4 regions of the Erwinia sp. Eh17-17 genome follow, and region 4 is predicted to be linked to each of the others. Evidence: predicted binding sites of a transcription regulator. Region 4 holds the regulator's gene; each other region holds the start of a gene.
What was found. Region 4 encodes CRP, which controls carbon source genes, mostly activating them, when cyclic AMP is high. Its sites were predicted from a motif close to ATGTGANNNNNNTCACAT; they were not measured.
Positions count from the first base shown of each region.

Region 1: the regulator CRP is predicted to act here: its motif matches at 1,450-1,467, upstream of epd (erythrose-4-phosphate dehydrogenase).
Region 2: the regulator CRP is predicted to act here: its motif matches at 1,488-1,505, upstream of serA (phosphoglycerate dehydrogenase).
Region 3: the regulator CRP is predicted to act here: its motif matches at 2,109-2,126, upstream of ABEH87_RS19225 (YjcB family protein).

Region 1 is NZ_JBDFQT010000007.1:72,546-75,716, forward strand. Features, by position in the region: gene tkt (transketolase) at 1-1,354, shown strand, start outside; gene epd (erythrose-4-phosphate dehydrogenase) at 1,668-2,687, shown strand; gene pgk (phosphoglycerate kinase) at 2,737-3,171, shown strand, end outside.
Region 2 is NZ_JBDFQT010000007.1:80,601-83,771, reverse strand. Features, by position in the region: gene serA (phosphoglycerate dehydrogenase) at 1-1,227, opposite strand, end outside; gene rpiA (ribose-5-phosphate isomerase RpiA) at 1,575-2,234, opposite strand; gene ABEH87_RS17105 (LysR family transcriptional regulator ArgP) at 2,440-3,171, shown strand, end outside.
Region 3 is NZ_JBDFQT010000010.1:15,669-18,839, forward strand. Features, by position in the region: gene ABEH87_RS19215 (polysaccharide biosynthesis protein) at 1-693, shown strand, start outside; gene ABEH87_RS19220 (ATP-grasp fold amidoligase family protein) at 702-1,658, shown strand; gene ABEH87_RS19225 (YjcB family protein) at 1,717-1,998, opposite strand; gene ABEH87_RS19230 (diguanylate cyclase) at 2,544-3,171, shown strand, end outside.
Region 4 is NZ_JBDFQT010000004.1:22,576-25,746, forward strand. Features, by position in the region: gene ABEH87_RS12610 (OsmC family protein) at 49-456, opposite strand; gene crp (cAMP-activated global transcriptional regulator CRP) at 823-1,455, shown strand; gene ABEH87_RS12620 (YccS/YhfK family putative transporter) at 1,513-3,171, shown strand, end outside.

The sequences.
Region 1 (3,171 bases), on a different contig from region 4:
GCGTGGCGTGGACGGTCACGATGCTGACGCAATCAAAAAAGCGGTTGAAGAAGCCAGAGCCGTGAGCGACAAGCCTTCCCTGCTGATGTGTAAAACCGTGATCGGTTTCGGTTCACCGAACAAAGCCGGTACCCACGATTCCCACGGCGCGCCGCTGGGCGATGACGAAATCGCACTGACCCGCAAACAGCTGGGCTGGAACCATGCGCCGTTCGAGATTCCTTCAGACATCTATGCTCAGTGGGATGCGAAAGAGGCCGGTCGCGCGAAAGAAGCCGCGTGGAACGAGAAATTTGCCGCTTACGCGAAAGCCTTCCCTGAACTGGCAGAAGAGTTCTCACGCCGCGTGAAGAATGAGCTGCCAGCCAACTGGGAAGCGGAGTCGCAGAAGTTCATCGAACAGCTGCAGGCTAACCCGTCTAAAATCGCCAGTCGTAAAGCGTCACAGAATGCCATCGAAGCCTTTGGGAAACTGCTGCCGGAATACCTGGGCGGTTCTGCTGACCTGGCGCCAAGCAACCTGACGATGTGGTCGGGTTCTAAGCCTATCAACGAAGATGCAGCGGGTAACTACATTCACTACGGCGTGCGCGAATTCGGGATGACCGCCATCGCAAACGGTATCACCCTGCACGGTGGTTTCCTGCCGTACACGGCGACCTTCCTGATGTTCGTTGAATACGCCCGTAATGCGGTGCGTATGGCGGCGCTGATGAAGATCCGCCAGGTGATGGTCTATACCCACGACTCTATCGGTCTGGGTGAGGACGGCCCGACTCACCAGCCGGTTGAGCAGATGGCCAGCCTGCGTGTGACACCAAACATGAGCCTGTGGCGTCCGTGTGACCAGGTGGAGTCAGCCATTGCGTGGAAATACGCGGTGGAACGTCAGGACGGCCCGACTGCCCTGATCCTCTCCCGTCAGAACCTGGCGCAGCAGGAGCGTACTGCAGAACAGCTGGCGAACGTCGCTCGCGGTGCTTACGTACTGAAAGATTGCGCAGGTACGCCTGACGTGATCCTGATCGCTACCGGTTCAGAAGTCGAGCTGGCAGTGGGTGCGTATGACCAGCTTACCGCTGAAGGCCGCAAGGTGCGCGTCGTTTCTATGCCGTCTACCGATGCATTCGACAAACAGGATGCGGCTTACCGCGAGTCTGTGCTGCCGAAAGCTGTCAGCGCACGCGTAGCGATTGAAGCCGGTATCGCAGATTACTGGTTCAAATACGTTGGCCTGAACGGCGCTATCGTCGGCATGACCAGCTTCGGTGAGTCTGCACCTGCTGAGAAACTGTTCGACCTGTTTGGCTTCACCGTGGAAAACGTGGTCGCCAAAGCGAAAGGTCTGCTGTAATGATCTGACGGACGAGGCCTGCCTCGTCCGTGTGCATAACGGGGCGACTTATTTTCAGTCGCCCCTGATTACCTCTCCCCTGTTTTTTTCTAAAATTGTGACGTGGATCCAAACTTAAGCGCCATAATTGATCCCAGTCATTCCTATTATTCCTCACTTCTATTATCCTAGCTGAAGCGTTTCAGTTGTGAGCCTGATGACAATCATCATGCAGACAGAAGCGGGTGACGATGCAAGAATATCCTGTACAAATTGCGGCGACTGGCTCAGGCTAATTGTCCGATTTCATAGTGAATTCTGATGCAGGGGTAATATGACGGTTCGCATTGCCATTAATGGATTTGGTCGTATCGGGCGTAACGTACTGCGCGCACTGTATGAGACCGGCCGCCGTGCCGAGATCACAGTGGTTGCCATCAATGAGCTGGCCGATGCAGCCGGAATGGCCCATCTGTTAAAGTACGACACCAGCCACGGGCGTTTCGCCTGGGATGTACGCCAGGAGCGCGACCTGCTGTCTGTCGGCGATGACACCATCCGTCTTCTGCACCATACTGATATCGCGTCGCTGCCGTGGCGTGAGCTGAATGTGGATATCGTGCTGGACTGCACCGGCGTGTATGGCAGCCGTGCGGATGGCGAAGCCCATCTGCAGGCCGGGGCCAAAAAGGTCCTGTTTTCACACCCCGGCGGAAGCGATCTTGACGCTACCGTGGTGTTTGGCGTTAACGAAAAAGATCTGCAGCCAGAACATTTACTGGTGTCTAACGCCTCCTGTACGACGAACTGCATAATTCCGATTATCAAACTGTTAGATGATGCATGGGGCATTGAGTCAGGGACGGTCACCACCATCCACTCGGCCATGCACGATCAGCAGGTGATTGATGCGTACCACCCTGATTTGCGCCGGACGCGCGCGGCCAGTCAGTCGATTATTCCCGTTGATACACGGCTTGCCGCCGGGATTACCCGCTTCTTTCCAAAATTTAACGATCGTTTTGAAGCGATCGCCGTCCGTGTGCCGACCATCAACGTTACGGCGATTGATCTGAGCGTCAGCGTGCGGGATCCCGTCAGCGCCTGCGAGGTTAACGCCTTGTTGCAAAACGCGTCAGAAGGGGCATTTAGTGGTATAGTTGACTACACGGAATTGCCGTTAGTCTCCATTGATTTTAACCATGATCCGCACAGTGCCATTGTTGATGGCACCCAAACGCGGGTCAGCGGTCAGCACCTGATTAAGACTTTGGTCTGGTGTGATAACGAATGGGGCTTTGCTAACCGTATGATCGATACAACGTTAGCTATGGCCACCAGCGGTTTCAGGTAAGACGCGTACAGCGTCTGTAAAACTTTGAGAATCAACGAGAGGGTTCACCATGTCTGTAATTAAGATGACCGATCTGGATCTGGCTGGTAAACGTGTTCTGATCCGTGCGGATCTGAACGTGCCAGTTAAAGAAGGGAAAGTGACGTCAGATGCACGTATTCGCGCTTCTCTGCCGACGATTGAAGCGGCGTTGAAGCAGGGCGCAAAAGTGATGGTTACCTCGCACCTGGGTCGTCCGACCGAAGGTGAATACAGCGAAGAGTTTTCTCTGCTGCCGGTAGTGAACTACCTGAAAGACAAGTTAGGTGCAGAAAACGTTTCTCTGGCAAAAGATTACCTGGACGGCGTAGAGCTGACCGCGGGTAAGCTGGTGGTGCTGGAAAACGTGCGCTTTAACAAAGGCGAGAAAAAAGACGACGAAACCCTCTCCAAAAAATATGCTGCCCTGTGCGACATCTTTGTGATGGACGCTTTCGGTACGGCT
Region 2 (3,171 bases), on a different contig from region 4:
ACGCGCGCGGATGGTGCCCGGAATGGCTTTCATCAGCTGCAGCGCTTTATCCGCCACATCCTGCGGTGCGTCAACGTCGATCACCACATAGCCCATCTGCGGTGTGGTTTGCAGATACTGTGCGGAGATATTGATGCCCTGGTCGGCAAAAATCAGGTTGATGGCCGTCAGCACGCCGGGACGGTTTTCATGGATGTGCATCAGACGGCTGGCGTTCGCACCGTGCATCGGCAGCGAGGCTTCAGGGAAGTTAACCGCAGACAGCGTGGAACCGTTGTCCGAGTACTTCGCCAGCTTGCCCGCCACTTCAATCCCGATGTTCTCCTGCGCTTCCTGCGTGGAGCCACCAATGTGTGGCGTCAGGATCACGTTGTCGAACTCACACAGCGGTGAATTAAACGGATCGCTGTTGGTCGCCGGTTCTTCCGGGAATACGTCAATCGCCGCACCCGCCAGGTGTTTGGTCGCCAGCACGTGGCACAGCGCCGGAATATCAACCACGGTGCCGCGCGAGGCGTTAATCAGCAGCGCGCCCGGCTTCATCAACGCCAGCTCTTCCGGCCCCATCATATTCTGGGTCGACTGTGTTTCCGGCACGTGCAGGCTCACCACATCGCTCATATTCAGCAGGTCGGACAGATGCTGAACCTGAGTAGCGTTACCCAGCGGCAGTTTGCTTTCAATATCGTAGAAGAACACATGCATGCCCAGGCTTTCAGCCAGCACGCCCAGCTGCATACCGATATGACCGTAACCGATGATACCCAGCTTTTTACCGCGCGCTTCATAGGAACCCACCGCCAGTTTATGCCACTGACCGCGATGCGCTTTAGCGTTAGCCGCCGGAACACCACGCAGCATCAGCAGCAGCTCACCGATAACCAGCTCAGCAACGGATCGGGTATTGGAGAAGGGTGCGTTAAACACCGGAATACCACGTTTCGCGGCCGCATTCAGATCAACCTGATTGGTCCCGATGCAGAAGCAACCTACGGCAACCAGTTTTTCTGCCGCAGCGAAGATCTCTTCGGTAAGGTGAGTGCGCGAACGCAAACCAATGAAGTGCGCATCGCGAATGGATTCTTTCAGTGCTTCGCTATCCAGTGCGCCCTTGTGAAATTCGATGTTGGTGTAGCCCGCAGAGCGCAGATTATCTACTGCACTCTGGTGAACGCCTTCCACCAGCAGGAATTTAATCTTGTCTTTCTCCAGTGATACTTTTGCCATTTCCCGACCCTATTTAGCAGACTTCAGATGTGGCTTGATCCCCGCATTGTTTCCCGTTTACAGGCGCAATGTCAGCCTGCTGAGAAGAGAAACCCGCAGGGATATAAGATAGCCTTCTGTCAAAATAACAAAATTTACGCAAGCAGCAATACAAACGATTGCCTGGCCGTCAGCACGGCAAGCCCGTCAGTCAGAACATTACGATAGAAAATCGTGGCGCAGCGCGAACCACCAGGAGGAACGCGCTAAAGGCAGCCTCTGTGTGACATAAGTCACTAAATTCTGCCTGCAAAAGAAAAGATGTTTTTTAGATAAAAATAACCTGCACCGCACTCACGCCGGGTAGATCATTTTTGAATGGTTTGCACACCGTCGGCCGTACCAATCAATGCAACATCCGCGCAGCGGGCAGCAAACAGCCCCACGGTTACCACGCCAGGCAGAGCGTTAATCGCCGCTTCCAGTCGTGTCGGGTCAATGATTTTAAGATTATGAACGTCGAGAATAATGTTGCCGTTGTCGGTGACGACATTCTGACGGTACTCCGGCTGTCCACCCAGCTTCACCAGCTCACGGGCAACATAGGAGCGCGCCATCGGGATCACTTCGACCGGCAGAGGGAAGCGCCCCAGCACATCCACCTGCTTGGATGCATCGGCAATACAGATAAAGCGGTCGGCGACGGCAGCAATAATCTTTTCACGCGTCAGTGCGGCACCGCCGCCTTTGATCATCTGCATCTGGCCGTTGATCTCGTCAGCCCCGTCAACATAGACCGACAGCTCGTCGATTTCGTTAAGGTCGAATACGTGAATGCCGTAGCCCTTCAGTTTAGCCGTGGAGGCTTCCGAACTGGACACCGCACCTTCGATCTGATGTTTGATGGAGGCGAGAGCATCAATAAAGTGGGCGGCGGTCGAACCGGTACCCACGCCAACGATGGTACCCGGCGTGACGTAATCAAGTGCTGCCCAGCCAACGGCTTTTTTCAGTTCATCCTGCGTCATGATATGTTTAAAACCTGTGCTGCCACTGTGTGCGCGTAGTATAAAGCAAGGCTGTGAAAAAAAGCTGCACTGCGCGGCATTTGATTGGCAGGATTGGAACACAGCCCACAAAGTGGTTGATTCATAAAGTGAGGTTAGCACGGCGCAAAATGCATAAAATATGGCATAGTGCATCTACCACACCTGAAAGAGAGTATTAAGACTCATGAAACGCCCGGATTATCGAACGCTTCAGGCGCTGGATGCAGTGATTCGCGAGCGCGGCTTTGAACGTGCCGCGCAAAAGCTCTGTATTACCCAGTCAGCAGTCTCACAGCGTATTAAACAGCTTGAGAATATGTTCGGCCAGCCTCTGCTGGTGCGAACCGTGCCGCCACGCCCGACGGAACAGGGCCAGAAACTGCTGGCATTGCTGCACCAGGTGGAGCTGCTGGAAGAAGAGTGGCTGGGTGACGATAACAGCGGCACGACGCCGCTGCTGCTGTCGCTGGCGGTGAACGCCGACAGTCTGGCGACCTGGCTGCTGCCCGCGCTGAAAACCGTGCTGACCGATTCGCCGGTACGCCTCAATCTTCAGGTGGAAGATGAAACCCGCACTCAGGAGCGTCTGCGCCGCGGCGAAGTGGTCGGCGCCGTCAGTATTCAACCCCAGCCGCTGCCCAGCTGTCTGGTCGATCAGTTAGGGGCGCTCGACTATCTGTTTGTCGGGTCAAAAGAATTTGCTGCACGCTACTTCCCGAACGGGGTCACACGCTCTGCCCTGCTGAAAGCGCCTGCGGTGGCCTTTGACCATCTGGATGATATGCATCAGGCCTTTTTACAGCAGAACTTTGACCTGTCACCGGGCAGCGTACCCTGCCATATCGTTAACTCGTCGGAAGCCTTTGTACAGCTGGCGCGTCAGGGCACCACCTGCTGTATGATCCCACATCTGCAG
Region 3 (3,171 bases), on a different contig from region 4:
TATCAGACCAATACCATCAGCCCGCCGCCGCGCCATAAGCGTAAGAATTATCTGCGCTATTTACTTCATGCGGGGCTGCCACTGGCAATCTCCAGCGTGTTTATCGCGATTCAGGTGAAAACCGCACAGTTCTTTTTGCTCGGCGTGAGCTCGGCCCATGACCTGGGATTATTTACCGCAGCAAATACGATTTCTGCCTCATGGATCTTTATTCCGGTGGCAATCATTACATCCTGTTTTTCTGAAATTTTCAGGCAACGTGGGGATGTGGCAGTAAAACTGGCATCACGACTCAATGGTTATGTTATGGCCGTTTCACTTTTAATGCTCTCCGTTGTCGCGCTGTTTGGCGACAGGATCATTAACAGCCTGTATGGGCAAGACTACACACAATCGGGAAACCTCGTTACGTTATTGTCATTAGCAACCTGCTTTTCGGCAATGGGAACAGTAGCCTATCGCTATATGGTTAAAGAGGGTGGCTTCAATTACTTACTGGTGAAAGTTATTCTGCTGGTGGTTATTGGTCTGGCAACATCTTACTTCTTTATCCATTCCTGGGGATTAACAGGCGCAGCCTGGAGCGTGTTTATCACCGAACTCCTTTCCCTGACGATAATGAACTATTTCTTTAAGAATGGCGTCATTCTTAAAATACAGCTTTCCTCACTCAACTACAAAACCTACAGATGAGGTAAACCATGTTCAAGCTCAAAGCCGAGTTGAAAAAAGGTTTTGTTTACCTGTTTAAGAAAATGCCCTGGTCGTATCAGGATAAAGTTTATTACTATCAGAAATTCAAAAGAATACCCAATATTCGGGAACCAAAGCTATTCAATGAGAAAGTTCTGTATCGTAAATATGTCACAGGTGATCATGTGCGCTATGCGAATTTGTCCGATAAATTACTGGTCAGAGAGTATATCGCCCACACCATCGGCGAGTCGTATCTGATTCCACTGATTCATCAGACGGACGATCCGATCTCGCTGCTCAACCTGCCCAGCCTGAAAAATACGGTGATCAAGCCGAATCATGGCTCCGGCATGGTTGAGATCGTGCTGGAAGAGCCGGACTGCATCCAGAAACAGCTGCTGATCCGCCGCTGTGATGAGTGGCTGCATAAGGACTTTTCACACCATGCGCGTGAGATCCACTACCGCTACATCAAACCGCGCATTCTGGTTGAGCAGTATGTCGGGGACGGCAAATTTGCCGCGATTGATTATAAGTTTCACATGTTCAATAAGAAGGATGGCAACTTCGAGTACGTGCTGCAGGTGATCTATAACCGTGTGGGCAATTCAGCGCTGTCGATGAGCTTCTACGTCAATAATCTGAAGCAGAGTTTCTATAAGATTCGTGATACGGGTTTCGATATCAGTGCGGAAGCGGAAACCCTTGAACGTGCGCTGGAACTCAGTAAGCAGCTGGCGACAGATTTCGACTATGTGCGCGTGGACTGGTATATCCATGAAGGCAATATCTACTTCGGTGAACTGACGTTTACGCCAGGCGCAGGCATGGTGACCGGACTGGATAATGGTCTGAATCAGATCATGGGGGATATGTGGTTGCAGGATCGTAAAACGCAGGTGTTGCCGGAAGTGAAATCTTCCAGCGATGTGCCGTTACCGGCGGTGCTAAAAAAGATTTAAAGAGTGGCAAATAACCTCCTGCCCGGTGAGTCAGGTCAGTTCTCCGGGCAGGTGTCGCTTAGGGCATTGGCCAGTCGGTAGGGGTACGGCTCATCACTTCCACAAAAACATCTTTGGTGATGTTCCAGAAATTGTGCAGATTATCCATGCTCAGCGTAATGCCCAGCAGACCCGTAACAAACCAGCATGACATGCCGATACCGATGCCGGTAAACGCAAACGCCATCACGTTGCGGCTGGCTTTACGGCACTGCACGTTGAAGGTGCTGGCAAGGAACATCATCACTGCACTGAGCAGTTCCCATCTCATGAGAATAACGCTGGTGGTAATCGTAGCCATGTTCTAAAAACTCCGGGGCGATCGGTCCTGACAAACGGGGTACATCATCACCGGCAGCGGAACCCGAACGGCCAGGTATGCGCGATACCGCTCTGAAACAGGTCATGAAAGTGTGATGAAGGTCACATTATATCATTCGATTTTAAAAGTTGAACAAAATTTATACCCGGCAGGGCGATTTTTTTACCCTGGCAATAAAGGGTGTTCAGCCTGGCTCGTCATGCTTCCGGCGACGGGTTTGTTCTCTACTCATCTGGTTTTCTATTAAGTCAAATTTATCGGTTTAAGATGAATCCGACGCTGTTAAAAGTTGTACACACGGTTATTGATCTGTAGGATTTTTGTACTAACGCTTATTCTCACTGAGCTGTCATCACCTTCCCATTTTCAATATTGGGAGATGGCCGCTATCGGCAAAAAACAAGAATGATAAGAATTATTAATAGAAAGGCCAGCCTGCATACAGCGGCGATGATTAACGGAGACGGTATGTCATTTCATGGTCACTTCTGGCTTTTGTGCCTTACGTACCCGCTGACCTTCTGATGAAAAACAGAACGTCGCGGACGGCGCCCTCTGCGCGCGAACTCCCCACCATGCGCCAGTCATTTCAACGCATCCACCTGGTTATTATCCTGGTATCGCTGTTATTCAGCGGGCTTTCTCTGTCGGCGCTGTCGATGTTTGTGCTGCGCAGTTATGCGGAAAATAATATCCAGCTCATCGCCACCAGCGTCAGCTACAGTGCCCGCACTGCGCTGCTGAAAAACGATGCAGAAATGGCAGAAAATATTCTCAATGATATCGGCACCCACACCGACTTCTCTGCTGCGCGCATTTACAACGCCGAACGACAACTGCTGGTCAGCTGGCAGATGCCGGGAAAGGAAACCCACCGCGGCGTCAGCGCCGCCATCTCTACCTGGCTGTTCCCTGAGCCTGTCAGCGCACCGATTCTCTACCAGCAGCAGGAAATTGGCCGGGTGTGGATCCACGGCGATGCCACGCGCGTGCTGCGCTATTTATGGCAGGCGCTGCAGTGGCTGGGCGGCAGTCTGCTGGTGACAGGGGCGCTGGCATTTTATCTGTCGCACCGGATGCACGCCGGGATATTACAGGGGCTGAAGAATATCGCCTCCGTAACGCACGATGTGCGTCTGCGACGGGCGTTCT
Region 4 (3,171 bases):
GACGCTTTTCCACCAGGCCTGCACCGGCATTAACCCCAGTGACAGTCATCAGGACAGCTCAATGACTTCGTAGCTGTGCGTCATTTTCACCCCGCTGCCCAGCATAATGGCCACCGAGCAATACTTCTCTGCGGAAAGATCGACCGCGCGGGACACCGCCTTATCCCCCAGCGCTTTGCCGCTGACGATAAAATGCAGATTGATATGGGTGAAAATACGCGGGGCCTCTTCACGACGCTCTGACGTTAACTTCACCTCACAGTCGGCCACATCGTGACGGCCTTTTTGTAAAATAGAGACCACATCAATGGCGCTACAGCCTCCGGCCGCCATCAGCACCATCTCCATCGGGCTGGGTGCTTTATCCCCTGAGTTTCCATCCATCAGAATCTGATGGCCAGATGAGGATTCTCCCAAAAATGTCAGCCCTTCAACCCATTTAACACGTGCCTGCATAACTAAATCCTCGAATTCATTCAGTTACCGCAGAGTACGCCGCGCCAGGAAAAACGGCAATGCTCCCTTTTTCAAATTATGCTGAAGCGAGACAACAGAAGACAGTCTGGTAAAGCTGTGCTACAAACAAAGCTGCAATATTTTACTGGCATGAGAATGCAAGGTAAAAACGGGACGACAGCACGAGCCATGCTCTTAACAGAGGCCCGTATCATTTCCTATGGGAACGCTTGAATATTTCAACGCCTGGCAGGGACTCATACCCTGATACCCTAAATATTTCGCGCAGCAGGCCAGCGGCGACGCCGCTGCAGCACGTAGAATACAGGGTAGATTAGGCACGATTACAACAGAGGATAACAGCGAATGGTTCTCGGCAAACCGCAAACAGACCCTACTCTCGAATGGTTCCTGTCACATTGCCATATTCACAAATATCCATCCAAAAGCACGCTGATTCATCAGGGTGAAAAGGCGGAAACCCTCTACTACATCGTTAAAGGTTCTGTAGCGGTGTTAATCAAGGATGAAGAAGGCAAAGAGATGATCCTCTCTTACCTCAACCAGGGCGACTTTATTGGCGAACTGGGCCTCTTTGAAGAAGGTCAGGAGCGCAGTGCGTGGGTACGTGCAAAAACAGCCTGTGAAGTGGCTGAAATCTCCTACAAAAAATTCCGTCAGTTGATTCAGGTGAATCCTGACATCCTGATGCGCCTGTCTTCACAAATGGCGCGTCGACTGCAGGTCACATCAGAGAAAGTGGGTAATTTAGCTTTCCTTGACGTTACCGGGCGCATTGCCCAGACGTTACTGAATCTGGCGAAGCAGCCTGATGCCATGACTCACCCGGATGGTATGCAGATTAAAATCACCCGTCAGGAGATCGGCCAGATTGTTGGCTGTTCCCGCGAAACCGTTGGCCGTATTCTGAAAATGCTGGAAGATCAGAACCTGATCTCCGCACACGGTAAAACTATCGTTGTTTACGGCACACGTTAACCGGCTCTGACCCCACGGCGCGACGCCCTGTCGCGCCGTTTTTATTTGGTGTGGATCATGTGGCGGCGAATCATCTATCATCCCGAAGTTAACTATGCGCTCAGGCAAACGCTGGTGCTGTGTTTACCTGTGGCCATTGGCTGGATGCTGGGTGAACTGCAAAGCGGTCTGCTGTTCTCTTTGGTGCCTGCCTGCTGTAATAACGCCGGTCTTGATACCCCGCACAAACGCTTCTTTAAACGCCTGATAGTGGGCGGTGGACTGTTCGCCTTCAGCAGTTTTTTAATCCAGTACGCCGGAGCCGAAGGCGTGCCGCTGCCGGTGATCCTGCTGGTCATGGCATTATTGCTGGGCGTGACCGGTGAAATCAGTCCGCTTCATGGCCGTCTGTTACCCGCTTCTCTGATCGCTGCCATCTTCACCCTCAGCCTTGCCGGGCGGATGCCGATGTGGCAGCCACCGCTGTTGTATATTCTTGGCACCGTCTGGTACGGCGCATTTAACTGGTTCTGGTTCTGGCTGTGGAAAGAGCAGCCGATGCGCGAAACCCTCAGTCTGCTATACCGCGAGCTGGCCGACTACTGCGACGCCAAATACACCCTGCTCACCCGACTGACTGACCCGGAAACTGCCCTGCCGCCGCTGCTGGCACGCCAGCAGAAAGCGGTCGATCTGATTAACACCTGCTACCAGCAGATGCATATGCTGTCCGCCAGCCGCGATAACCACTATCAGCGCCTGACGCGGGCGTTTCAGGTGGCACTCGACTTACAGGAACACATTGCGGTCAGTCTGCATCAGCCGGAAGAAGTGCAGAAACTGGTGGAGCAGAGCCACGCTGAGGCGGTGATCCGCTGGAATGCCCAGACCATTGCCGCCCGGCTGCGGGTGCTGGCGGATGACATTCTCTACCACCGTTTTGCGCAACGTTTCACCATGGACAAACCGCTGCAGGCGCTGGAGAAAATCGCCCGTCAGCATCCGGATAACCCGGTGGGTAACTTTTGTTACTACCACTTCAGCCGCATTGCACGGGTACTACGCACCCAGCGCCCGCTGTACCGTCGCGACCTGATGGCCGACCGCCAGCGCCGCCTGCCGCTGCTTCCCGCGCTGAAAAGCTACCTGTCGCTGAAATCCTCGGCCCTGCGCACCGCCGCACGCTATGCCGTTATGCTGACCTTTGCCAGCTCTCTGGCACTGTTCTTTAACCTGCCGAAGCCTTACTGGATCCTGATGACAGTGATGTTTGTCAGCCTTAATGGTTACAGCGCCACCAGGGTACGTATTCAGCACAGAGCGCTGGGTACGCTGGCCGGGCTGGTGATTGCCGCCACCACGCTGGGCCTGCATGTCCCGGAGTCCTGGGTGCTGCTGATCATGCTGGCCATCACCCTGGTGAGCTACCTGTTTATCCGTAAATTTTACGGCTGGGCCACGATTGGATTTACCGTCACCACCGTTTATTCGCTGCAATTGCTGTCCCTCAACGGGGCGCAGTTCCTGGTGCCGCGCCTGCTGGATACGCTGATAGGCTGTCTGATTGCGTTTGCCGGCATGATCTGGCTGTGGCCGCAGTGGCAGAGCGGGTTGATGCGTCAGAATGCGCACGACGCGCTGGAAACCTATCAGGAAGCCCTGCAGATGCTGCTGGGCAGTGAGCAGGAGGCGGTGAAGCTGGCGTACCAGCGGATGCGGGTCAATCAGGCACATAAT